DNA from 4 places in the Ideonella sp. genome. Region 2 is predicted to be linked to each of the others. Evidence: predicted binding sites of a transcription regulator. Region 2 holds the regulator's gene; each other region holds the start of a gene.
What was found. Region 2 encodes FNR, which switches genes on or off when oxygen is low (the NO sensors DNR and NnrR bind a similar motif). Its sites were predicted from a motif close to TTGATNNNNATCAA; they were not measured.
Positions count from the first base shown of each region.

Region 1 (5,834 bases), on a different contig from region 2:
TTCACCGCATTGCCCAGCCGCGGCGGCTCGGTCGTGCCGGTGATCGGCGTCGGGCCGCGCATCGCGTCGACGAGCGGCGCCGCTTCGGCGCAGAACAGCGCCGCCAGCGCGGCCAGGGCAAGCAGGATGCGCAGCTTCATGGGGCCACCTCTAGACCTTGACGATCTTCACAGCGCATTTCTTGAAATCGGTCTGGAACGAGATCGGGTCGGTCGCGTCCAGCGTCACCTTGTTGATCAGCTGGCTCGCATCGAACCACGGCACGAAGACCAGGCCGCGCGGCGGCTTGTTGCGGTCGCGCGTCTCCACGCGGGTGCGCATGCTGCCGCGGCGCGAGCTGATCTCGACCTCTGAGCCGCGCCGCACGCCCAGCGCCACCGCGTCGTCCGGGTGCATGTAGCAGACCGCGTGGGGCACGGCCTTGTGCAGCTCGGGCACGCGGCGGGTCATCGAGCCCGAATGCCAGTGCTCGAGCACGCGGCCGGTCGACAGCCAGAACGGGTAGTCCTTGTCGGGCGCCTCGGGCGGCGGCTCGTAGGGCAGGGCGTAGATGCGGGCCTTGCCGTCGGGGAAGCCGTAGAACTGGTAATCGGTGCCGGGCTTGACGTAAGGGTCCAGCCCCTCTTTGTAGCGCCAGCGGGTTTCTTTGCCGTCGACCACCGGCCAGCGCAGGCCGCGCACCTGGTGGTAGGTGTCGAAGGGGGCCAGGTCGTGCCCGTGGCCGCGGCCGAAGTGCGCGTACTCTTCGAACAGCCCTTTTTGCGGGTAGAAGCCGAAGGCCTTGGCCTCGGCGTTGGCATAACCGGCTTCCACGTCGGTGGCCGGGAACTTGTCGACCACGCCGTTGCGAAAGAGGATGTCGAACAGCGTCTTGCCGCGGTACTCGGGCTTCTTCGCGATCAGCTCGGCGGGCCACACCTCTTCGACCTTGAAGCGCTTGGAGAACTCCATCAGCTGCCACAGGTCTGAGCGTGCATCGCCCGGGGCCGGCACCAGCTGGTGCCAGAAGTGCGTGCGCCGCTCGGCGTTGCCGTAGGCGCCTTCTTTCTCGACCCACATCGCCGCCGGCAGGATCAGGTCTGCCGAGATGGCGGTGACGGTGGGGTAGGCATCTGACACGACGACGAAGTTCGCCGGGTTGCGGTAGCCGGGGTAGCCTTCTTGCAGCAGGTTCGCGCCGGCCTGCATGTTGTTGTTGACCATCACCCAGTAGGCGTTGAGCTTGCCGTCCTTGAGCATGCGGTTCTGTAGCACGGCGTGGTAGCCCGGCGTGTCGGGGATGGTGCCGGGCGGCAGCTTCCAGATCTCTTCGGCGTGGGCTCGGTGCTTGGGGTTGCTCACCACCATGTCGGCCGGCAGGCGGTGGGCGAAGGTGCCCACCTCGCGCGCGGTGCCGCAGGCCGAGGGCTGGCCCGTCAGCGAGAACGGGCTGTTGCCCGGGGTCGCGATCTTGCCGGTCAGCAGGTGGATGTTGTAGACCATGTTGTTGCACCAGACACCGCGCGTGTGCTGGTTGAAGCCCATGGTCCAGAACGACATCACCTTGACCTTCGGGTCGGCGTACAGCTCGGCCAGCGCCTGCAGGCGGTTCTTCGGCACGCCGCTGAGCTGGGCCGTGTACTCCAGGTCGTAGGTGGAGACGAACTTGGCGAACTCGTCGAAGGTCATCGGCTTGGACCCGCCGGCCGCGCCGGCGTTCTTGGCCGCCTTCTGCAGCGGGTGCTCGGGCCGCAGGCCGTAGCCGATGTCGGGGTTGCCGAGCAGGAAGGTCGTGTGCTTCTCGACGAAATCCTTGTTCACCCGGCCGGTGCTGATGATGTAGTGGGCGATGTAGTTGAGGATCGCCAGGTCGGTCTGCGGCGTGAAGGTGAGCTCGATGTCGGCCAGCTCGTACGAGCGGTGCTCGAACGTCGACAGCACCGCCACCTTGACGTTCGGCGCGCTCAGGCGCCGGTCGGTCACCCGTGTCCACAGGATCGGGTGCATCTCGGCCATGTTCGAGCCCCAGAGCACGAACGCGTCGGCGGCCTCGATGTCGTCGTAGCAGCCCATCGGCTCGTCGGCGCCGAAGGTGCGCATGAAGCCCGCCGCGGCCGAAGCCATGCAGTGCCGCGCGTTGGGGTCGAGGTTGTTGGTGCGAAAGCCCGCCTTCATCAGCTTCAGCGCGGCGTAGCCTTCCCAGATCGTCCATTGGCCCGAGCCAAACATGCCCACCGACGTGGGGCCCTTGTCTTTCAGCGCGCGCTTGAACTGCTCGGCCATCACGTCGAACGCGGTGTCCCACGACACGCGCTCGAACTCGCCGTCCTTGGCGTACTTGCCGTCTTTCATGCGCAGCAGCGGCGTGGTCAGCCGGTCTTCGCCGTACATGATCTTCGACAGGTAGTAGCCCTTGATGCAGTTCAGGCCCTTGTTGACCTCGGCCTGCTTGTCGCCCTGGGTGGCGATGACCCGGTTGTCCTTGACCGCCACCACCACGCCGCAGCCGGTGCCGCAGAAGCGGCAGGGGGCCTTGCTCCACTTGACGCTAGGGTCGCCTTCGCCGGCGGCCGGCTGGGCCTGCACCGGCATCGCAATGCCCGCGGCCGCGCCCGCTGCCGCCGCGGCGGACTGGTGGATGAAGTCGCGTCTACGCATCCGGAATCTCCTCGTTCATCGCGTCGAGGCTGTCTGCACACTGGTAGACCAGCGTGGCCGACAACACCCCGTCGATGTGCTGGATGTTCGCCACCATCGCCGTCATCGACTCGGCGCTGGGTGCTTCCAACGTCACCACCGCCTTGCCATGCTCCGATGACGCGTGGACCAGCGCCCCCGGCAGCGCGGCAATGGCGCCGGTGACGGCGGGCAGGCGATGGGGCGTCGAGTGGATGACGAGGCTGGCGATGTGAAGCTCTTCGGTCCGCATGGCCACCCTGGGTTCAGAGCCGGGTGCCGGGCGGGCCGGCGATCAGCTGGATCATCCAGACCAGGAACCCGTAGCCGGACACCAGGCCCACGGCCAGCACCGGCGCCAACACGACCGACAAGGTCAGGAACGCCCGCAACTCTTGGGCGCGCGTGTGCGGCTGGGTTGTCTCGTCCATGTCTGGCGGCTTGGTTATGGTGGTGCAGGGGCTGCCCCGGGAGCGGCCGGGACGCGTGGCGCTTGCGGCCACGCGTTTTGATTTGCGTCAAAGCATACCCAGCCCATGCCGCAGTGTCCAGGCATTGGCGCGAGGCGTGGCAGGCCGGGTTTGCCCGGCTTGCCACGGGGGTGGTCAGCGTTGGCCGACGCTCACTGGCCTTGCTTAAGCGGCGTGGCGATGAACGCGCCCTTGCTGCCTTCGCCGACGATCACGCCGTCGTCGTTGATGTCGTAGATCCGCAGGTCGCGCCAGCCTTCGGCGCTGTCGTCGAGCAGCGCCGAGAAGAAATAACACTGGCCTTGGTGCACCAGCACGGCGGTCGTCGAGTAGCGCACGCGGAAGTTGCCGACGACCTGGCCGTGGTTGTTGATCGCCGACGGCTTGAGGGTGTTGCCGGCGCAGGTGGGCATCGCCTTCATCGTGCCGTCTTTGTAGACGAAGGCCTGCGACCCGGCGGGGTAGCTGCCATACGAGGTGCCGACCACGTAGCCGGCCTCGTTGATCGCCAGCGCGACGCTGTTGTCTTCGCCCAGCGTGCCCAGGTCGGTCATGGCACCGTTTTGCCACAGGTAGGCGTGCGAGACGGTCTTGCCATTGACGACGACATCCGACTCGCCCACCGCCTGGCCGCTGTTGTTGATGGCGTGCACCGAGGTGCTGCTTGCGCCCAGCGTGCCCAGGTCGGTCATCACACCGTCTTGGTAGATCCAGGCGCCGTAGCGGGTCTTGCGGTTGACCGTGCAGGTGTAGTTGCCCACGACCGTGCCGGCGTCGTTGATGGCCGCGCTGCTGCTCGACTTGTTGCCCGTGCACGGCAGCAAGGGGCTCAGGTTGGTGGGCGTGCCGGCGCTGTCCCACAGGTAGGCGTCGGGGTAGATCGACCCCGCCACCTCGCGCCGGATGTTCACGTTCGGGCCGTCGTACATCGCCCGGGCGGCCGGCCCCTGCATCTGCTGCGGCCGGCGGCCGTCCAGCATGAAGGGGATGTAGCCGAAGTTGTCGACGCGGGACCAGCCGACGACGACGCCGTCATTGTTGATCGACTGCGCCGATTGGGCCTTCAAGGCGCCGGTTTCGTCGCGCTTGATCTTTTCGATCCGGTACATCGGCGGGGTGCCGGCGAACGCGGCGCCGGCGGCCAGCGCGATCAGGGTCAGCGCAATGCGCGGCAGGGCTTGTTGAAACAGGTGAGTCATGGAATTCGACCTTTCGGGTAGTGCGGGCGGCTCAGCGCTTGACCGGCGTGGCGACGAAGCCGCGCCATTTGTTGTCGAAGTTGCCGGTGCCGACGATCACGCCGTCGTCGTTGATGTCATAGGCGCGCAGTTCCCACCAGTCCTTGCCGCTGTCGTCGAGCAGCGCGTTGAGCGGGTAGCAGCGGCCGTCCTGGATCAAGGCGGCCTCGTAGCGCTTGAGCTGGTAGCTGCCGACGATCTGGCCCTTGTTGTTGATGGCTTCGGTGATCACGCGGTTGCCGGCACAGCGCGGCAGCGGGTACATCGTGCCGTTGACATAGACGAAGCTCTCGGCGTTGCCGTCGGGCGCGTTCGAGCGGCCGATGATCTGGCCCAAGTCGTTGACGGCCGTGGCCTCGCTCTCCACATCGCCGGGCAGGGTGCCGATGTCAGTCATCGTGCCGTTGTGCCACGAGAAGGCGTGCATGCGCCGCTGGCCGTTGTCGGGCGGGTACTCGGACGAACCGACCACCTGGCCGAACTTGTTGATGCTGACGGCCACGGTGTTGCCGTTGCCGAAGTCGGGCAGCTTGGCCAGGCTGCCGTTGTGGAAGATGAACGAGCCGCCGTCCCACCCGGTGTTGGCGTAGCACGAGAAAGTGCCCACCGCGGCCCCGGCGTCGTTGACGCTGTACGCGAAGCTGCGGTACACGTCGCACAGGATCAGGGCATTGATGTCGGTGGGCACGCCGTTCGCGTCCCACATCGTGGCCTTGAATTCGTTGTAGCCCACGGTGACGCCGTGGTTGTTGATGCCGTAGGCGCCGCCCCAGCGCGAGCCCTGGGTGTCGAGCTTGCGGGTCTTGCCGTTGCTGCGGACGAACGCCGCCTGCGTGCCTTCGAAATCGCGGCCGAGGCCGGCGATGGTGCCGTCGTTGGCGATCGAGTAACCGGTCATCGGCCGGATGGACTTGCCCTTGTCGATGACCTCGATGTGGTACAGGGGCGGCGGTGCCGCCATCGAGGCCGTCGCGGCCATCAGGGCAAGGGCGGCCAGGGCCGGGCGCAGGGCCAGGGTGGCGGGTTCGGCCGGGCGAGTCCAACGGTGCATCTCGAGTCTCCTTGGGGCACAACTTTGAGCGCGCCATCGTAGAGCCTCGAGGGGCCTGTTTGATCTCCCTAACTTGTAAAAGTGGTGGAGTTTTTACCCTGACGGCAACGCTGGGCCGCCGAGCGCACCTCGCTGCGGCCGGTCGGGCCTGGTGCGTAGAGGGCCGGCCTGCACGGAGGCCGCAGCGTCAATTGGCGGCGCCGGGCGCCGCGGCCATCTGCGCGGGCCGCAACTCGGCGTGCCCCGCGTGCGCGGCGCGATGGTGCCGCAAGGCCGCGCCGTGGCGCCAGAAGGGGCTCAGGCTCAGCAGCCATTGCGGCAGCGTGGTGACGAACGCATCTTCCAGCGCCGGCGGCCGCCGCTCATTGAGCACGGCGGCCGTTCGCCGGATGCTGGCGGCCAGCGTCTCGCCGGGGCCGG
Region 1 is NZ_JAYSDQ010000017.1:173,016-178,849, forward strand. It holds gene ACE3SG_RS21515 (nitrate reductase cytochrome c-type subunit) at 1-140, opposite strand, end outside; gene napA (periplasmic nitrate reductase subunit alpha) at 151-2,637, opposite strand; gene ACE3SG_RS21525 (chaperone NapD) at 2,630-2,908, opposite strand; gene napE (periplasmic nitrate reductase, NapE protein) at 2,922-3,086, opposite strand; gene ACE3SG_RS21535 (hypothetical protein) at 3,278-4,324, opposite strand; gene ACE3SG_RS21540 (hypothetical protein) at 4,356-5,414, opposite strand; gene ACE3SG_RS21545 (hypothetical protein) at 5,602-5,834, opposite strand, start outside.
Region 1: a site for FNR is predicted at 3,164-3,177, ahead of napE (periplasmic nitrate reductase, NapE protein). Genes of this name have one in related genera too.

Region 2 (5,834 bases):
TGCCGGTCTTCGGGTTCTTGAACTTGCACCACGGGCCGCCGTCGATCAGCTCGGCGCCGAATTCCTTCTGCGCCAGCGCGTAGCCCCAGTCACGGAAGCCACCTTCGGTGTACTTCATGATGTTGCCCTTGTGCACCAGCGTGACGTTGGGCTTGTCGTTGTCGATCGCGTACTGGAAGGCCTTGCGCACCAGGCGCTCGGTGCCTTCGCGCGACACCGGCTTGATGCCGATGCCCGAGGTGTTGGGGAAACGGATCTTCGTGACGCCCATTTCCTCGATCAGGAACTTGATGACCTTCTTGGCCTTGTCGCTCTCGGCTTCCCACTCGACGCCGGCGTAGATGTCTTCCGAGTTCTCGCGGAAGATCACCATGTCGATCTTGTGCGGCTCTTTGACCGGCGACGGCACGCCGGCAAAGTACTGCACCGGGCGCAGGCAGACGTACAGGTCGAGCTCTTGGCGCAGTGCCACGTTCAACGAGCGGATGCCGCCGCCGACCGGCGTGGTCAACGGGCCCTTGATCGAGACGACGTACTCGCGCAGCGCGGCCAGCGACTCTTCGGGCAGCCACACGTCGGGGCCGTAGACCTTGGTCGACTTCTCGCCGGCGTAGATCTCCATCCAGTGGATCTGCTTCTTGCCGCCGTAGGCCTTGGCAACCGCTGCGTCCACCACCTTGATCATCACCGGTGTGATGTCGAAGCCGGTGCCATCACCCTCGATGTACGGAATGATCGGGTTGTTCGGGACGTTGAGCGAGAAGTCCGCATTCACGGTGATCTTCTGCCCGCCCTCGGGCACCTTGATGTGCTGGTACATGTCGCTTTGCTCCGCGCGTCGCTGTTTGTGAAAGGGGTTTTCGGAACCTGAAATTCTAGTTCAGGCTGCCTGTCAGTCCGCTGACCACCCCCAGGGGCCGGCGGGTCTACCCAGGGGCCTGCCGGTCTCAACCGACGCAATAGATGGCGATCTGCCGGATCACGTCGTGACCCAGCGCCCAGACCGAGGCCGCGGCGAGCAGCGCGCCGGCCAGGCGGATGGCGCCGGCCTGCACGCCGGCCGAGAGCACCTGGCCATTGGCCGTGGCCCAACGGCTCCACAGCCAGGGCGCCACGCCCAACGCGGGCGCCGAGGCGATGGCGAACACCGCCATCACCGCCGCGCCGCCGGCGGCGTTGTTGGCCAGGGCGGCCACCACGAGCGCCGACTGCAGCAAGCCGCAAGGCCAAGCCACCCAGGCCAGCCCCACCCCGCCGGCCTTGGCCGGGCCGGTCATGCGCTGCCAGCCTTGCGCGTCGGGCTGCGCCGCGCGTTGCGCCCCGCGGCCGGCGCGTTCGAGCCAATCGGGCTGCCGACCCCGGATCAGCAACCACAGGCCCAGGGCCAGCGCCGCCACATGCAGCAGCGCCCACAGCGGGCGCAGCGCCGGGCTCAGCTGGCTCCAGTGCGACAGGGCCGCCACGCTGGCGGCCGCCACCGCGCCGGCCAGCGCGTAGCCGGCCAGCCGCCCCAGGTGGAAGGCCGACCAGGCGTTGCGCGCCGAGCCGCCGCAGGCGCGAACGGCGGCCATGCTGGGGGCACCGCACATCGCCGCGCAGTGCAGCGAGCCGGCCAGCCCCATCAGCAAGGCGGTCAGCGCCAGGGCGGCGGTCATCGCGGCAGCAGGCGGCTCAGATGATGCGCGAGAAGCGCTCGCGCACCTTGTCGGCCTGCAGGTGCTTGTCGAAGACCATCGCGATGGCCCGCACCACGAACCAGCCCGACGCGGTCACCTGCAGCGCGCCCGGCTCCACGGTGACCAGCCCTTCGGCCGCGAAGGTGGCGAGATCGCCCAGCTCGGCCCGGAAGTAGTCGCGGAAGTTCACCAGGTAGGCCAGCTCGATCGACTCGAACTCGACCCGCCCTTGGCACATCAGCGCCATGATCACGGCCCGGCGCAGCAGGTCGTCGCGGGTCAGTGCCAGGCCCCGCACGGTGGGCAGCTGGCCGTGGCGGATCGCGTCGTAGTACTCGGGCAGCGTCTTCGCGTTCTGGCTGTAGGTGGCGCCCATGCGGCCGATGGCCGACACGCCCAGGCCGATCAAATCGCAGTCGGGCTGCGTGCTGTAGCCCTGGAAGTTGCGGTGCAACCGGCCCTGCCGCTTGGCGGCGGCCAGCGCGTCGTCGGCGAGCGCGAAGTGGTCCATGCCGATGTAGCTGTAGCCATGGCCCATGAAGCCCGCGATCGCGCCGGACAGCATGGCCACCCGGTCGCCCGGCGGCGGCAGCATCGCCGCTTCAATGCGGCGCTGCGGCTTGAAGCGTTGCGGCAGGTGCGCGTAGGCATACAGCGCGATGCGGTCGGGCCGCAACTCGGCCACCTGCGCCACGGTGTGGGCGAACGAGGCCGGCGTCTGTTTCGGCAGGCCGTAGATCAGGTCGGTGTTGATCGACTCGTAGCCCAGCGCGCGAGACGCCAGGATCAGGTCGCGCACGCTTTCGAAGCTCTGCACCCGGTGCACGGCCTTCTGCACCTCGGGGTCGAAATCCTGCACGCCGAAACTGAGCCGGTTGAAGCCCATGCGCCGGAAGGCCGCCAGGCGCTCGGCGGTCACCGTGCGCGGGTCGACCTCGATCGACACCTCGGCATTCGGGGTCAGGCGAAACGCATCGTTCAGCTCGGCCATCAGGCCTTCGAGCTCGGCGTCGCTCAAGAAGGTGGGCGAACCGCCGCCCAGGTGCAGCTGCGACACCGGCTGCGGCGCACCCAGCACCTTGGCATACAGCGCGATCTCGGCGCGCAGCGCCAGCAGGTATTCGGCGGCGCGATCGTGGTGCTTGGTGATGACCTTGTTGCAGGCGCAGTAGTAGCACAACGATTCGCAGAACGGGATGTGCACGTACAGCGACAGCGGCGTGCGGGCGCCGACGCAGGCCCCGTCGGCGCGCTGGCGCAAGGCCTGTTCAAGGTCGGCCGGGCCGAAGGCCTCGACGAACCGGTCGGCCGTGGGGTACGAGGTGTAACGCGGCCCCGGCACGTCGAAGCGGCGCAACAACGAAAGCGGCAGGCCGCCCGGCGTCGACTCGGGAGTGGCAATGCCGGCAGCAGGGGCAACGGTCAGATCAGGCATGGGGCCAATCGTGCCGCGCAGTGCCGGCCCGGCGCTTGATCTGGCGCAAGCCGACGGGGGCCCCTGCGGCGAAAAATTGCGCCGTTGTTGAGGATGATCATGCCCACTGCCGACCCCTGCCCTTTCCCCCCGCGCGAGCCCGGCGCGGCCGCCACGGAACGCGCCCGCGAACGGGCTGGCGCCTTCAACGTGGCCTGCTCCAGCTGCAACCTGCGCGAGCTGTGCCTGCCGGTGGGCTTGTCGAGCACCGACCTCGCCCGGCTGGACCAGCTGGTGGCCACGCGCCGCACCGTGGCCCGGGGCGACACGCTGTTTCGCGCCGGTGAGCCTTTCCAGTCGCTCTTTGCGGTGCGCACCGGTTTCTTCAAGACCCGGGTCTCGTCCGAAGACGGGCGCGACCAGGTGACCGGCTTCCAGATGGCCGGCGAGTTGCTGGGCCTGGACGGGATCAGCGGCGACCGCCACACCTGCGACGCCGTGGCGCTGGAAGACTCGCAGGTCTGCGTGATCCCCTTTGCCGAGCTGGAGCACCTGTCGCGCGAGTTCGGCGACCTGCAGCGCCAGTTCCACAAGATCATGAGCCGCGAGATCGTGCGCGACCACGGCGTGATGCTGCTGCTGGGCAGCATGCGCGCCGAAGAGCGCCTGGCGGCCTTTCTGCTGAACCTGACCCAGCGCCTGCAGTCGCGCGGCTTCTCGGCCTCGGCGCTGGTGCTGCGCATGACGCGCGAAGAGATCGGCAGCTACCTCGGGCTGAAGCTCGAAACGGTCAGCCGCACGTTCTCGAAGTTCCAGGAAGACGGGCTGCTGCAGGTCAGGCAGCGCCAGATCCGCATCATCAACCAGGCTGGACTGCAGCAGCTGGTCAACGGCGCCACCTGCTGAGCGCAAGCCACCGGCTGGGCGCCATGCCGTCACGGCGCCCATCGGCGCCGCGCGCCGCTCACTCGACGTTCGGGTGGGTCAGGAAATGGGTGATCGTCGACGCGAGCGCGATCACCAGCCAGAACAACAGGAAAGCCACCGAGTAGACGGTTGTCGGCTGCCAGTCTGCCGAATCGGCACCGGCCCATGAAAGCTGGTGGGGGTCGACGACGGCAAAGACCAGCATCTCAAGCACGCCCGCCATCAGGAAGGCCGGCCAGAGGATGCACAGCCAGCGCACCGGCGGCGCAACATCGATCTCTGCCACGTGGTGGTGGGGCATGGCGGCTCCCCCGTTTGGCGCCACGGTGTCACCCATCAGGGCTTGGCGGTGGCGGCGTGGTTGCGTGCCTGCAGCGCGGGCGTCATCGCGTCCGGCGCGGCCGAGCGCTCGCTCACACCGCCACGCTCTTGCAGATTCAGCACGGGGTCGGCCCCACGCGCGGCGATGACCGCAGTCACCAGGCTGGCGACCACCACGACCAGCGGGCCGCCGATCATCAGCCACACCATCGGCTCACGCCACCAGGCGCGCGCCTGCAGCGCCTGGTCTTGCGTACGGGTCGCATTCATCGCTTCACTCCTCTGGGCCACCTTCGTTGGCGGCCAGTGTTGGACCGTGCCGCTCTCTCAGCGCGGCACCACAAAGCTGGATTTCTCGCTCACCTGCGCCGGCGGCTCAGCCCCGACAGACTCACGTTCTACACGAAATTCGATCGGGTGGGGGCCGGCACCCACCTGGGCGGCCGATTCTGGCGGCAACTGCAACGCCACCGTCAGCCACCTTGCCTCGGCCGGCGCGAGCGTCAACTCGCTGCCCCGCGCCAGGGCCAGCCCTGGCAGGCCTTGCGCGCTGACACGGTAGTGCTGCGGTGTCTCGGTCACGTTCATCACCTGCAGCCGGAAGACATTCTCGACCCGGCCGTCTTCGACCAGGCGCGCCAGCGAGGCGCGGTCGCGCACCACGTCGACCCGGAACGGGCTGCGCAGCGCCAGGCTGGCCACGAAGGCCCCGGCGATCAGCAGCATCACCGTGCTGTAGATCAGCACCCGCGGCCGCAGCACCCGCTGCAGGATCTGGCGCCAGCCCAGGTGCTCGGCGAGGCTGTTCTCGGTGGCGTAGCGGATCAGCCCGCGCCGATAAGGCCCCCTGGCCGCCGCATCGCCGCCGCTCGCGGTGGACGCGGCAGCTTGGGGCAGCCCGGCGGCCATCTTGTCCATGATGCCGTCGCACACGTCGATGCAGGCGGCGCAGCCGATGCACTCGTACTGCAGGCCCTTGCGGATGTCGATGCCGGTCGGGCAGACCTGCACGCACAGCCCGCAGTCGACGCACGCGCCCTGCGTGGCCGCCGCCGGATCGCCCTTGCGCAGCCTTGCGCCGCGCGGCTCGCCGCGCTTCGTGTCGTAGCTGATGATCAGCGTGTCGCGGTCGAACATCGCGCTCTGGAAGCGCGCGTAGGGGCACATGTACTTGCAGACCTGCTCGCGCATGTAGCCGGCGTTGCCGTAGGTGGCAAAGCCGTAGAACAGCACCCAGAACCACTCCCACGGGCCGAAGCCCAGGGTCAGCGCCTCTTGCGCCAGGCTGCGGATCGGCGTGAAGTAGCCGACGAAGGTGAAGCCGGTCCACAGCCCGATGGCCAGCCAGACCGTCTGCTTGCCGCCCTTGCGGGCCAGGCGCTCCCAGGTCCAGGGGCTCTTGTCGAGCTTCATCCGCTGGGCCCGGTCGCCCTCGAACTTCTGCTCGACCCACATGAACATCTCGGTGTAGACCGTCTGCGGGCAGGCGTAGCCGC
Region 2 is NZ_JAYSDQ010000026.1:52,047-57,880, forward strand. It holds gene icd (NADP-dependent isocitrate dehydrogenase) at 1-820, opposite strand, end outside; gene ACE3SG_RS26255 (sulfite exporter TauE/SafE family protein) at 948-1,655, opposite strand; gene hemN (oxygen-independent coproporphyrinogen III oxidase) at 1,672-3,111, opposite strand; gene fnr (fumarate/nitrate reduction transcriptional regulator Fnr) at 3,211-3,996, shown strand; gene ACE3SG_RS26270 (hypothetical protein) at 4,055-4,318, opposite strand; gene ACE3SG_RS26275 (hypothetical protein) at 4,354-4,608, opposite strand; gene ccoG (cytochrome c oxidase accessory protein CcoG) at 4,666-5,834, opposite strand, start outside.

Region 3 (5,834 bases), on a different contig from region 2:
TGGCCAGCTGCGCCGCGCCGGCCTACTTTCCCAGCGTGCGCATCGGCCGCAAGCTGTTTGCCGACGGGGGGCTGTTCGCCGTCGCCCCCGACCAGATCGCGCTGCACGAGCTGGAGCATTTCATGGGCGTGGCGCCCGACCGGGTGTCGATGCTGGCCGTGGGCACCGCGACGGCGCACTACCGCCCGGCCGAAGGCGTGGCCAACCACGCCGGCGCGGTGGGCTGGCTGGCCGATGGGCGCCTGGTGCTGACGCTGATCTCGGTGCAGCAGCAGCATGTGCAGGCGATGATGGAAGACCGGCTGGGCGAGCGCTATGTGCGGCTGGACGCCGACTGGCCCACCACCGCCGGCCTGGGCATCGACGTGGCCACGCCGGCCGCGGCCGAGGTGCTGAGCGGGCTGGCCCGCAAGACCCTGCGCAGCACCGATGCCCGCACACTGGCGCCGTTCGTCGGCGCGCGGCAGGCGCTGGCCGCCGCGGGCTGAAGCCCGCCCCCTTTCAGCGGTAACGCGCCGCCTGCTGCTGGGCCCGCACCGCCTCGGCCATGGCCCCGGTCACGTCGATCGCGTTGCTCGCATGCGGCAGCGTGTTGCAGCTGACCACCTGGGCCGCGCCGGCCTCGGCCAGCAGCGCCGCCGCGTCTGCCGCGAACACCGCATGCACCCCCACGCACACGGCGGGCGCCAGGCCCGCTGCCCGCAGGCCGCGCACCGCACCGGCCATCGTATGGGCGGTGGAGATGATGTCGTCGACCAGCACCGGCGTGCGGCCCTGCAGCGCCTGCAGGTCGGGCAACGCCTGCTCGATGTCGCGGTCGCCGTGGCGCAGCTTGCGCATCACCGTGTGCGGGCAGCCGGCCAGGTCGGCCACCTCGGCCACCCACTGCAGGCTCTCTTCGTCGGGCCCGACGATGACCGGCTTCGCCACCCGCTGGTGCACCCAGGCCGCCACCGCCGGTGCACTGGGCACCACCGCGGCCGGGATCCGGTAGACCTCGTCGAGCGCCTGGTAGCGGTGCAGGTGCGGATCGACCGTGACCAGCCAGTCGAACGCCGCCGAGATCAGCCGCGCAAAGCTGCGCGAGGTGACCGCCTCGCCATCGCGAAAACGCGTGTCCTGCCGCATGTAGGGCAAATACGGCGCGACCAGCCCGACATGCGCCGCGCCCAGCTCGCGCAGCGCATCGGCCAGGAAGATCAGCCCCGGCACCTGCGGATCGGGCTCGCGCAGCTGCGCCACCACCACCACCTCGTGGCCATCGACGCCATCGGCCACGCGCAGGTAGATCTCGCCGTCGGGGAAGCGGCGGCTTTCGAGCCCGCACCGCGCGGCCTCGAGCTTCTTGGCGACCAGGCCGGCGCAGGCTTCGGCGCCGGGCAGCGAAATCACTGAACAAGTCGTCATGCGGGGTCGACTCCAACGATGGGCGGCTGGGCCTGGACATACGACAGCGCATACGACAGCTCGCCCGGCGTCTGCGCATGCAGCGTGAACAGCGGCTGCCCGGCACCGACCGTGTCGCCCAGCCGCACGTGGATCACCGCACCGGCCGCCGCATCGTGCGGCGCCCCGGCCAGCTTGGCCGCGCGCGCCAGCCGGCGGTTGTCGATCGCGCCCACCCGGCCGGCAATCGCCGCCGTGACCGGCGCGGTGTGGGCGGCGCGCGGCGGCTCGCGCAGGCCGCCCTGGGCCTGGCAGATGGCCAGGAACTTGGCGAGCGCGAGGCCGCTGTCGAGCGTCTTGGTGGCCAGCGCCAGGCCGGTGCCCGCTGCGGCGCGGCCGGCCATTTCAAGCACCGTGCCGGCCAGCACCAGCGCACGCTGGCGCAGGTCGAGCGGCGCATCGGCTGCGCGCTGCAGCACCGCCATCGCGTCGACCGCCTCGAGCGCCGGGCCGATGCCGCGGCCCACCGGCTGCAGGCCATCGGTCTCGATCACCTGCACCTGCAGTCCCACCGCCGTGCCCACGGCGATCAGCCCGGCCGCCAGCGAGCGCGCCGCCGCCGAGTTGCGCACCTTGGCGGTCGGGCCGATCGGCAGGTCGATCAGCACCCGCTCGGAGCCGGCCGCCACCTTCTTCGACAGCACCGAGGCCACCAGCTGCGCCTCGCTGTCCAGGTCGAGCGGCCGCTCGACGCGGATCAACACATCGTCGGCCGGGCTGAGCCGCGCCGCGCCGCCCCAGGCGATGCAGGCGCCCTCGCGCTCGACCACGCGGCGCATCGTCGCCATGTCCAGCGTCACCGGGGCCAGCGTCTCCATCGTGTCGGCCGTGCCGGCCGGCGAGGTGATCGCGCGCGACGAGGTCTTGGGCATCACCACGCCGCAGGCCGCGACGATCGGCACCACGATCAGCGTGGTGCGGTTGCCGGGCAGGCCGCCAACGCAGTGCTTGTCCATCACCGGCGCCATCGGCCAGCGGATGCGCTCGCCCACGTCGACCATCGCCCGCGTCAGCGCCACCGTCTCGCCCAGGTCCAGCCGGCCGCCCGAGCAGGCGGTGACGAAGGCGGCCAGGTGAAGGTCGGACACGCGCCCGCGGCTGATGTCTTCGATCAGCGCGTGCATCGATGCGTAGTCGAGCTTGGCGCCATACACCTTGGCGCGCAGAAAGCGCAGCGATTCGATCGGCGAGGCATGCCGCACCACCACGTCTTCGCCACCTTCGAGCCCGAGCAGCTCCCAGGCCGCCTCGGACAGCGCTGCTTCGTCGTGCGCCAGCCAGTCGCCCTCGACGCGGTGCAGGATGGCCGGCACCACCGTGCCGTTGACCACCACCTCGACCTGCGCCTGGGCCTCGAAGCCCTCGGCGCGGCATACGGCGCAGTCGCGGTGCATGTAGACCACCGCCTGCTGGTAGGTGTCGATGCGGGCCCGCCGCGCGCGCAGGCGGCCGGGGCTGGCGGGGGCCGGGTCGGTTGAAGTCACCGCGGTCACAGCTCGACCACGTCCCGGTACTCGGGCACCGTGCAAGGCCAATGGTGTCGCTCCTCGATCGTCTGGCGCAAGGCGTCGGCCGGCACGGGCTCGCCGTGGGTGACGAACACCTGCCGCGGCGCGGCCGGCAGCGCGGCCACCCAGGCCAGCAGCTCGTCGCGGTCGGCGTGGGCCGACAACGAATCGATCTGCTTCACCTCGGCCCGGATCGGCACATACTGGCCATGGATCTTCACCGTCGACGCGCCGGCCACGATCGTGGCGCCGCGCGTGCCCGCGGCCTGGAAGCCGGCGAACAAGATGCTGTTGCGCGGGTCTGGCGCAAAGGCCTTCAAGTGGTGCAGCACCCGCCCGCCCGACGCCATGCCGCTGGCCGAGACGATCACCGCCGGCATGCGGATCTCGTTCAATCGCTTGGACTCTTCAACCGTGTTGACGATGCGCGCCGCGCCGGACATGGCCGCGCACTGCTCGGGCGACAAGCGGTGCTCGGCCCGGTGCTTGACGTAGATGCGCGTCGCATCGGCCGCCATCGGGCTGTTCAAGAACACCGGCACGTCCGGGATGCGGTGCTGCTGCTTGAGCAGGTGCAGGCCGTAGAGCAGCGTCTGCGCCCGGCCCACCGCGAACGCCGGGATCACCACCACGCCGCCGCGGGCGGCCGTGCGGCTGATCACATCGGCCATCACCGTCAGCGGGTCGGGGCCACCGTGTGGCCGGTCACCGTAGGTCGATTCGACGACCAGCCAGTCGGCCGCCTCGGGCACCTCGGGCGGCCGCATCAGCAGGTCGTTGGCGCGGCCGAGGTCGCCTGAGAACAGGATCGAGCGCAGGTCCCACTCGACCCGCACGCTGGCCGCGCCGAGCAGGTGGCCGGCGCGCCGCAGCACCACCCGCACGCCCGGGATCGGCTCGAAACCCTCGCCGAACTGGCGCGGCGCGAAATGCTCGAGCGCGGCGACCGCGTCTTGCTCGGTGTACAGCGGCAGGGCCGGCCGGTGCTTCGAGAAGCCATGGCGGTTGGCGTACTCGGCCTCTTCTTCGAGCAGGCGGCCCGAATCGGGCAGCAGCAGGCCGCAAAGGTCGCGCGTGGCTGCGCTGCAGTAGACCGGCCCCCGAAACCCGGCCTGCACGAGGCGGGGGATGAAGCCGCTGTGGTCGAGGTGCGCGTGGCTCAGCACCACCGCGTCGATCCCCGACGCGGGTACCGGGAAATCCTCCCAGTTGCGCAGCCGCAGTTGCTTGAGCCCCTGGAACAGCCCGCAATCGACCAGCATGCGCCGGCCCTCGTGCTCCAGCAGGTACTTCGATCCGGTCACCGTGCCGGTGGCCCCAAGAAACGTCAAGCGCATGCCGGGCCTCGTCTTCCTCGTGTGTCGGGATGTCCGTGCACGATAGGCCGGCCTGCCTGAAATGGCTTGACCAGCATCAACTCGCGCGCCGCGCGAAGCTGCACGATCGCGTGCAGGGTCGATTCGACCATGAAGCGAGGCCGACATGAAGACCGACGAAGCCCTGAAGCGCGACGTGGAAGCCGAACTGGCCTGGGACCCCGCGGTCAACGCCAGCGCGGTGGGCGTGGCGGTGAACGACGGCGTGGTGACCCTGACCGGCCACCTCGACAGCTACGCCCAGAAATGGGCCGTCGACAAGGCGCTGCGCCGCCTGGCCGGCGTGAAGGCCATCGCGATGGAGCTCGACGTGCAGGTGGCACCCGACCATGTGCGCAGCGACACCGAGATCGCCCAGGCCGCCGAGACGGCACTGAAGTGGCACACGATGGTGCCCACCGATGCGATCCAGCTGCGGGTCGACAAGGGCTGGGTCACGGTCGAAGGCCGGGTCGACTGGGATTTCGAGCGCCGCGCGGTCGAGGCCACGCTGCGCCACCTGAAGGGCGTGGTCGGCCTGACCAACGACATCCAGCTGAAGCAGACCCCGACACCGGCCACGCTGGCCGAGCTGATCGAAGCCGCACTGTCGCGCCAGGCCACGCGCCAGGCCGAGCGCATGACGATCATCACCGACGCCGACGGCACCGTCACGCTGCGCGGCACGGTGCACTCGTGGTACGAGCGCGGCGCGGCGGTCGGCGCCGCGTGGGCTGCGCCGGGCGTGCGCAACGTCATCAACGAGTTGAAGATCGGCTGACGCGCGAGCGCCCTGCCCGCTTTGCGCGGGATCAAGCCACCCCGCCCGGCACGGCGTTCTACTGCGGCCGTTCAACACCACACAAGAGACCACCATGGGTTTCAACCTGGCCAACCGCAGCCTGCTGACGCTCGACGAGCTCCAGCCCCGGGGCGTGAGCTACCTGCTCGAGATTGCCCACGAACTGAAGCGGGCCAAGGCGGCCGGCACCGAGCAGCAACACCTGCGCGGCAAAGAGATCGTGCTGCTGTTCGCCAAGACCTCGACCCGCACCCGCTGCGCGTTCGAAGTGGCCGCCTTCGACCAAGGCGCCCATGTCTCGTTCATCGGCCCGCACGACTCGCAGCTGGGCGAGAAGGAAAGCGTGAAAGACACCGCCCGCGTGCTGGGCCGCATGTACGACGCGATCGAATACCGCGGCTTCGAGCAGCGCGTGGTGCGCGAGCTGGCCGCGCACTCGGGGGTGCCGGTCTACAACGGCCTGACCAATGAATACCACCCCACGCAGGTGCTGGCCGATTTCATGACGATGCAAGAGAACTGCCGCAAGCCGCTGGCCGAGATGAAACTCGCCTATGTGGGCGATGCGCGCTTCAACACCGCCGACTCGTTGCTCGAAGGCGCCGCGATGATGGGGCTGGACTTTCGCATCGGCGCCCCGCGCGAGCTGTGGCCGCCGCAAGAGGTGCAAGACAAGGCCCGCGCGATGGCCGAGCAAAGCGGCGCCAAGCTGCGCCTGACCAC
Region 3 is NZ_JAYSDQ010000017.1:9,859-15,692, reverse strand. It holds gene ACE3SG_RS20905 (CBASS cGAMP-activated phospholipase) at 1-488, shown strand, start outside; gene ACE3SG_RS20900 (ribose-phosphate diphosphokinase) at 502-1,407, opposite strand; gene ACE3SG_RS20895 (thymidine phosphorylase family protein) at 1,404-2,930, opposite strand; gene ACE3SG_RS20890 (MBL fold metallo-hydrolase RNA specificity domain-containing protein) at 2,936-4,291, opposite strand; gene ACE3SG_RS20885 (BON domain-containing protein) at 4,437-5,090, shown strand; gene argF (ornithine carbamoyltransferase) at 5,185-5,834, shown strand, end outside.
Region 3: a site for FNR is predicted at 4,358-4,371, ahead of ACE3SG_RS20890 (MBL fold metallo-hydrolase RNA specificity domain-containing protein). Genes of this name have one in related genera too.

Region 4 (5,834 bases), on a different contig from region 2:
CTGGCCGCGCAGACCGATTTCAGCGAGCCGGGCGAGATCGCGCTGTTCATCGACGACAGCGAGGTCACCTTCCTCGAAGACATCATGTTCGACCGCGGCTACCTGTCGCAAGGCCAGATGGCCGGTGCCTTCCAGCTTTTGCGCTCGAACGACCTGATCTGGTCGCGCGCGGTGCACGAGTACCTGATGGGCGAGCGCGCGCCGATGACCGACCTGATGGCCTGGAACACCGACGCGACGCGCATGCCCTACCGCATGCATTCGCAGTACCTGCACGGGCTGTTCCTGCGCAACGACCTGGCGGCGGCGCGTTTTCGCGTGGCCGGCAAGCCGGTGGCGCTGGGCGACATCCACGTGCCGCTGTTCTGCCTCGGCACCGAGACCGACCACGTGGCGCCGTGGCGCTCGGTCTACAAGCTGCACCTGCTGACCGACGCCGAGATCACCTTCGCGCTGACCACCGGTGGCCACAACGCCGGTGTCGTCGGCCCGCCCGGCCACCCGAACCGCAGCTACCGCGTGCGGGTGCGCGAGACCGACGGCAAGTACGTCGATCCGAACGTCTACCTGGTCCAGGCCGACCGCAAGGCCGGCTCGTGGTGGCCCGAATGGCAGGGCTGGCTGGCCCGCCACTCCGGCCGGCCGCGCACGCCGCCGGCGATGGGCGCGGTGGAGCAGGGCATCGTGCCGCTGGACGATGCGCCGGGGCGCTATGTGCTGATGCGTTAGCTCGTCACGGGGCTGCCGGTCGGCTGGGCGATCCAGCGGTAGAAGGCGTGCTTGGCCAGCTCGGCCACCGCCAGGTAGCCCAGCGTCAGCGCCATCAGCAGCCCAAGCACCTCGGCCGGCAGCGGCACCAGGCCGAACACGCGGCCCCACGGCAGAAAAGGCAGTGCCAGCGCCACGCCGACGGCGGCCACACTGGCCGCCGCCAGCCACGGCGAGGGGCGGTCGCGCCAGCAGGCGCGGGTGGTGCGGATCACGAAGATGACGAACACCTGCGTGGCCATCGATTCGACGAACCACGCGGTCTGGAACACCTCGGCCGGCGTCTGCAGCACCCAGTACAACAGCGCGAACGCGGCCAGGTCGAAGGCCGAGCTCAGCGGGCCGAAGCACAGCATGAAGTTGTGCACGAACGGCGTGTCCCAGCGGCGCGGCGCCAGCAGGTCGGCGTCGTCGACGCGGTCGGTCGGGATCGCCAGCTCCGACACGTCGTAGAGAAAGTTGTTGAGCAGGATCTGCACCGGCCGCATCGGCAGGAAGGGCAGGAACAGCGCCGCCGCGGCCATGCTGACCATGTTGCCGAAGTTCGAGCTGGTGGCCATCAGCACGTACTTGTTGACGTTGATCAGCGTGCGTCGGCCCTCGCGCACGCCGTCGCGCAGCACACCGAGGTCGTGCTGCAGCAGCACCAGGTCGGCCGCCTGCTTGGCCACGTCGACGGCGGCGTCGACCGAGATGCCGACATCGGCCGAATGCAGCGGTGGCGCGTCGTTGATGCCGTCGCCCAGGTAACCCACCACGTGGCCACGCGCCTGCAGCGCCAGCACGATGCGGTTCTTCTGCTCGGGCGTCACGCGGCAGAACAGGTTGGCCCGCTCGGCGGCGGCGCGCAGGCTGGCGTCGTCCATCGCGGCGATCTGGGTGCCGGTGAGCACGCCGACGATCGGGATCTGCAGCACCGCGCACAGGTGCCGGGTGACCGATTCGTTGTCGCCGGTGACGATCTTCACCGCAATGCCGTGCTCGGCCAGCGAGCGCAGCGCGGCCGATGTCGACAGCTTGGGCGGGTCGGCAAAGGCCACCAGCCCGGCGAAGGCGAAATCATGCTCGTCGGCGGCCGACACATCGCCGCAGCTGCTGTCGATGCGGCGGGTGGCCACGGCCAGCAGCCGCAGCCCCTGCTCGCCATGCTCGACCAGGCTGCGGGCGATGCGCTCGCGCGTGGCGCCGTCCAGCGGCTGCGGGCCACCCGGTGTGTCGACCCAGGTGCTCAGGCGAAGAATGTCCTCGGGTGCGCCCTTGGCGATCAGCAGCCGCTGGTCGTCGCGCTCGAGCAGCACCGACACGCGGCGGCGCTCGAAATCGAACGGCACCTCGTCGAGCTTGCGCCAGGTCGATGCCTCGAGGCCCGGCTGGGCCAGGATCGCGTCGTCCAGCGGCGACTTCAGGCCGGTCTCGAAATGGCTGTTCAGCCACGCCAGCTCGACCACCTGCGGCGCGTCCTGGCCCTCGGCGTCGAAGACCCGCTCGACCCGCAGCTGCGCCTCGGTCAGGGTGCCGGTCTTGTCGGTGCACAGCACATCCATCGCACCCAGGTCTTGCACGGCGGCGAGCCGCTTGACGATCACATGGCCACGCGCCATGCGCACCGCGCCGCGGGCCAGCGTGACCGACACGATCATCGGCAGCAGCTCGGGCGTCAGCCCCACCGCCAGCGCCACCGCGAACAGAAACGACTCGAGCAGCGGCCGCTGGTACAGCGTGTTGATCAGCAGCACGAACAGCACCAGCGCCAGCGTGGCGCGGGTCAGCATCAGGCCGAAACGGCGCGTGCCGCGCTCGAACGCCGTCGGCGGCGGCTCGGAGGCCAGCGTGCGGGCGATGCGGCCGATCTCGGTCTGGCGGCCGGTGGCGCACACCAGCAGGCGCGCCGAGCCGCTGATCACGCTGCTGCCCGAGAAGACCGCGTGGGCGCATGACAGGGCGTCGCGCTCGTCGCTGCCCGGCTCGAGCGGCCGCTTCTCGACCGGATAGGCCTCGCCGGTCAGCGCCGCCTGGTTGACGAAGAAGTCGTTGGCGGCCAGCACCCGACCGTCGGCGGCGATCAGGTCGCCGGCAGACAGCTCGACCACGTCGCCCGCCACCAGGCCCTGCGCCGGCAGCTCCACCACCTGGCCGTCGCGCCAGGCCCGCGCACGCAGCGCCACCGAATGCCGCAGCGCCTCGACCGCGCGGCCGGCGCGGTGCTCTTGCACCATGTCGAGCACGATGCTCATGACCACCATCGCCGCGATGACCACGAAGCTGATCGCATCGCCGGTGAACGCCGAGATCAGCGAGGCGGCCAGCAGCACCAGCACCAGCGGGTTGGCCAGGCGCGACAGAAAGGCCTTGAGCGTGCCAGGGCCGGTGGCGGCCTGCAAGGTGTTCGGGCCCTGGCGCCGCAGGCGTGCGGCGGCTTGGCGCTGGGTCAGGCCCTGCAGGCCCGAGCGCAGCGCGTGCAGCGCTGTCGCCTGGCTTTGGCGCCACCAGGCTGGCGCGTTCTTCGTCGCCGTCGCCGCATCCCGCATGTCGATCCCTTCGGGCCATGGAAAGGCCAATGCGCTCACCGGCGCCGGCCCATCGTAGGCAGGTGGTGCGCCGGCCGGTTGACATCCGTCAACCAGCCTGGGGGCCGCCCGCCGCACGATCGAGGCTCCACGTACCTGCGGAGGCCCCATGAAGATTCTCTTGCCCGTCGATGGCAGCGACTACACCAAGCGCATGCTGAGCTACATCGCCGCGCACGACGAACTGGTCGGCGGCGGTCACGAGTTCATCGTCTTCACCGCCGTGACGCCGGTGCCGACCTACGCGGCGCGTTTTCTCGACCACGGGGTGCTGGACGCCTACTACCGCGAGCAGGCGCACAGCGTGCTCGGGCCGGTGCAGAAGTTCTGCGAGCAAAACGGCTGGAACGTGCGCGTGTCGCACACCACCGGCCATGCGGTGCAGGCCATCGCTGCCGTTGCGGCCGAAGAAAAGCCCGACCTGATCGTGATGGGCACGCACGGCCACACCGCCTTCGGCAACGTGCTGCTGGGTTCGGTCGCCAGCGGCGTGCTGGCACGCTGCCATCTGCCGGTGCTGCTGGTGCCCTGAGCACCGGGCGGGCCCCGGCGGCGCGCGCGTCAGCGTGCGGCGTCGCCGCGCGGCTGCGCGGGGTGGGCCATGGCCGCGACCTCGCGGTTGAACGCCTGGGTGATGGCCTGCGGGTCGGGCACCAGCCGGGCATCGGCGATCACGGTCAGCGTGGCCATGCCTTGGTAGCTCATGATGCTGGCGCCCATGCCGATCTGCTGGCCCGGGTGCGGGACGCAGAACATCAGCCGCTCGACCGGCACGCCGGCAAGCCGGATGCCCTCGCGCGGGCCGATCACGTTGGTCAGCACGAGGCTGGCCTTGCTGCCGAAGATGCTGCAGGCGATGTCCTCCAGCGCCTTCGGCCCGCGGCCGAACAGGTCGAGCAGCAACTGCATTGCCGGCGCCTCGGCCGACACCTTCAGCGCGTCCATGCCGGCCTTCGTTCGCGCCAGGCGCTCGCCGGGCGTGGCCGCTGACACCGGCAGGTCGAGGATGACCAGGCCGAACTCGTTGCCGAGCTCGCCCAGGCGGTCGAGCGGGCGAAGGTCCATCGGCACCATCGCGCGCAGCGTGGTGTCCGTGGGGTCCACCCCGCGGTGGCGCAGGTAGCTGCGCAACGCACCGCTGACGGCGGCCACCAGCACGTCGTTGACCTTGGCGCCGGTCGGTGCGCCGATCGCCTTGACGGTGTCGATCGGCACAGGCGCCGACCACGCGACGCTCTTGCGGATGCCGAACTCGCCCTTGATCGGCGAGGCGGGGTCGGGCCACTTGACGAGGTCCGACAGCACAGCGCCGGCCTCGCCGGCCAGCCGCAGCGCCGCGTCGACCACCGTCGGCGCCGAGGGGACGCTCGCCCTGGCGGGCGGCCGCAATGCGCGGTGCGGCATGTCGAACAGCCGCGCGGCGACGGCCATCATCGCGGTGCCGTCGCCGATGCAGTGGTGGTAGCGCAGCACCAGCGCGCTGCCGCTGCCCACGTTGTCGACCACGTAGGCCTGCCACAGCGGCAGGCGGTGGTCGAGCGGCAGGCTGGCCAGGCCCTCGACGACGGTGCGCAGCGTCGCCTCGTCGCCCGGCGCCGGCAAGGCGATGTGGCGCAGGTGGGCATCGAGGTCGAGGTCGGGCACGTCTTGCCACACCGGCGTTGCCAGCGCCGTGCCCTGCACGACCACGCGCTGGCGGAAGCGGTCGAAGCGCAGCAGCCGGCGCTGAAATTCGCGCCGCACGCGGCCGAAGTCCAGCGGCTGCGCGGTGATCGCCACGCCGGTCACGATCGCCGGGTTGGCCGGCCCGTCCATGTGGTACCAGGCGGTGTCCACCGGGCTCATCGGGTGGGTGGTGCTCATCGGATGAACCCTGCGGTTGCCATGGGGGTGTCGACGAAAGGCCGGCGCTTGGGTGTCACTCGATCGCGATCGACCGCGCGGCGGCGCTGGCGCGCTTGGGCAGCGTCAGCTTCAGCACGCCGTCTTCGAGCTTGGCGACCACCGCCTTCTCGTCGATCTCGCTGGCCAGCGAAAAGCCGCGCGACGCGCTGCCGTAGTAGGTTTCGCGCAGCAGCACGCGACCGCCGTCGGACTTGTCTTCCTTCTCCTTGCGCACCTCTGCGCTGATCGAGACGAAGTTGCGGTCGACGGTGACGCGGATGTCGTCTTTCTTCGCGCCCGGGATCTCGGCGCGGACCAGGTAGTCCTTGTCGTTCTCGGTCACGTCGATCTTGATCTCGCCGGGGGTCTCTTCGCTCCATTGCAGGGGCCGCCCGAAGCGGCGGAAGAGCTCGGGAAACATGTCGTCCAGACGTTCCAGTCGGGTCAGTGCACTCATGGTCTTGCTCCTGTGGGGTCGGTGGGCGCGCGTTGCGCCACTGGCGCCGTTCGCGCCGGTTGTGCCGTGTGGACCGAAGCGTTCTGCAAGTCCACCAGCAAAGTCTAGGAAGCCGCGCGAGCCGCACATTGCGTTTCGTCAAGCGATGGGCCCGGGCT
Region 4 is NZ_JAYSDQ010000001.1:446,251-452,084, forward strand. It holds gene ACE3SG_RS01880 (PHA/PHB synthase family protein) at 1-729, shown strand, start outside; gene mgtA (magnesium-translocating P-type ATPase) at 726-3,296, opposite strand; gene ACE3SG_RS01890 (universal stress protein) at 3,445-3,867, shown strand; gene ACE3SG_RS01895 (wax ester/triacylglycerol synthase family O-acyltransferase) at 3,897-5,198, opposite strand; gene ACE3SG_RS01900 (Hsp20/alpha crystallin family protein) at 5,254-5,676, opposite strand.
Region 4: a site for FNR is predicted at 3,375-3,388, ahead of ACE3SG_RS01890 (universal stress protein). Genes of this name have one in related genera too.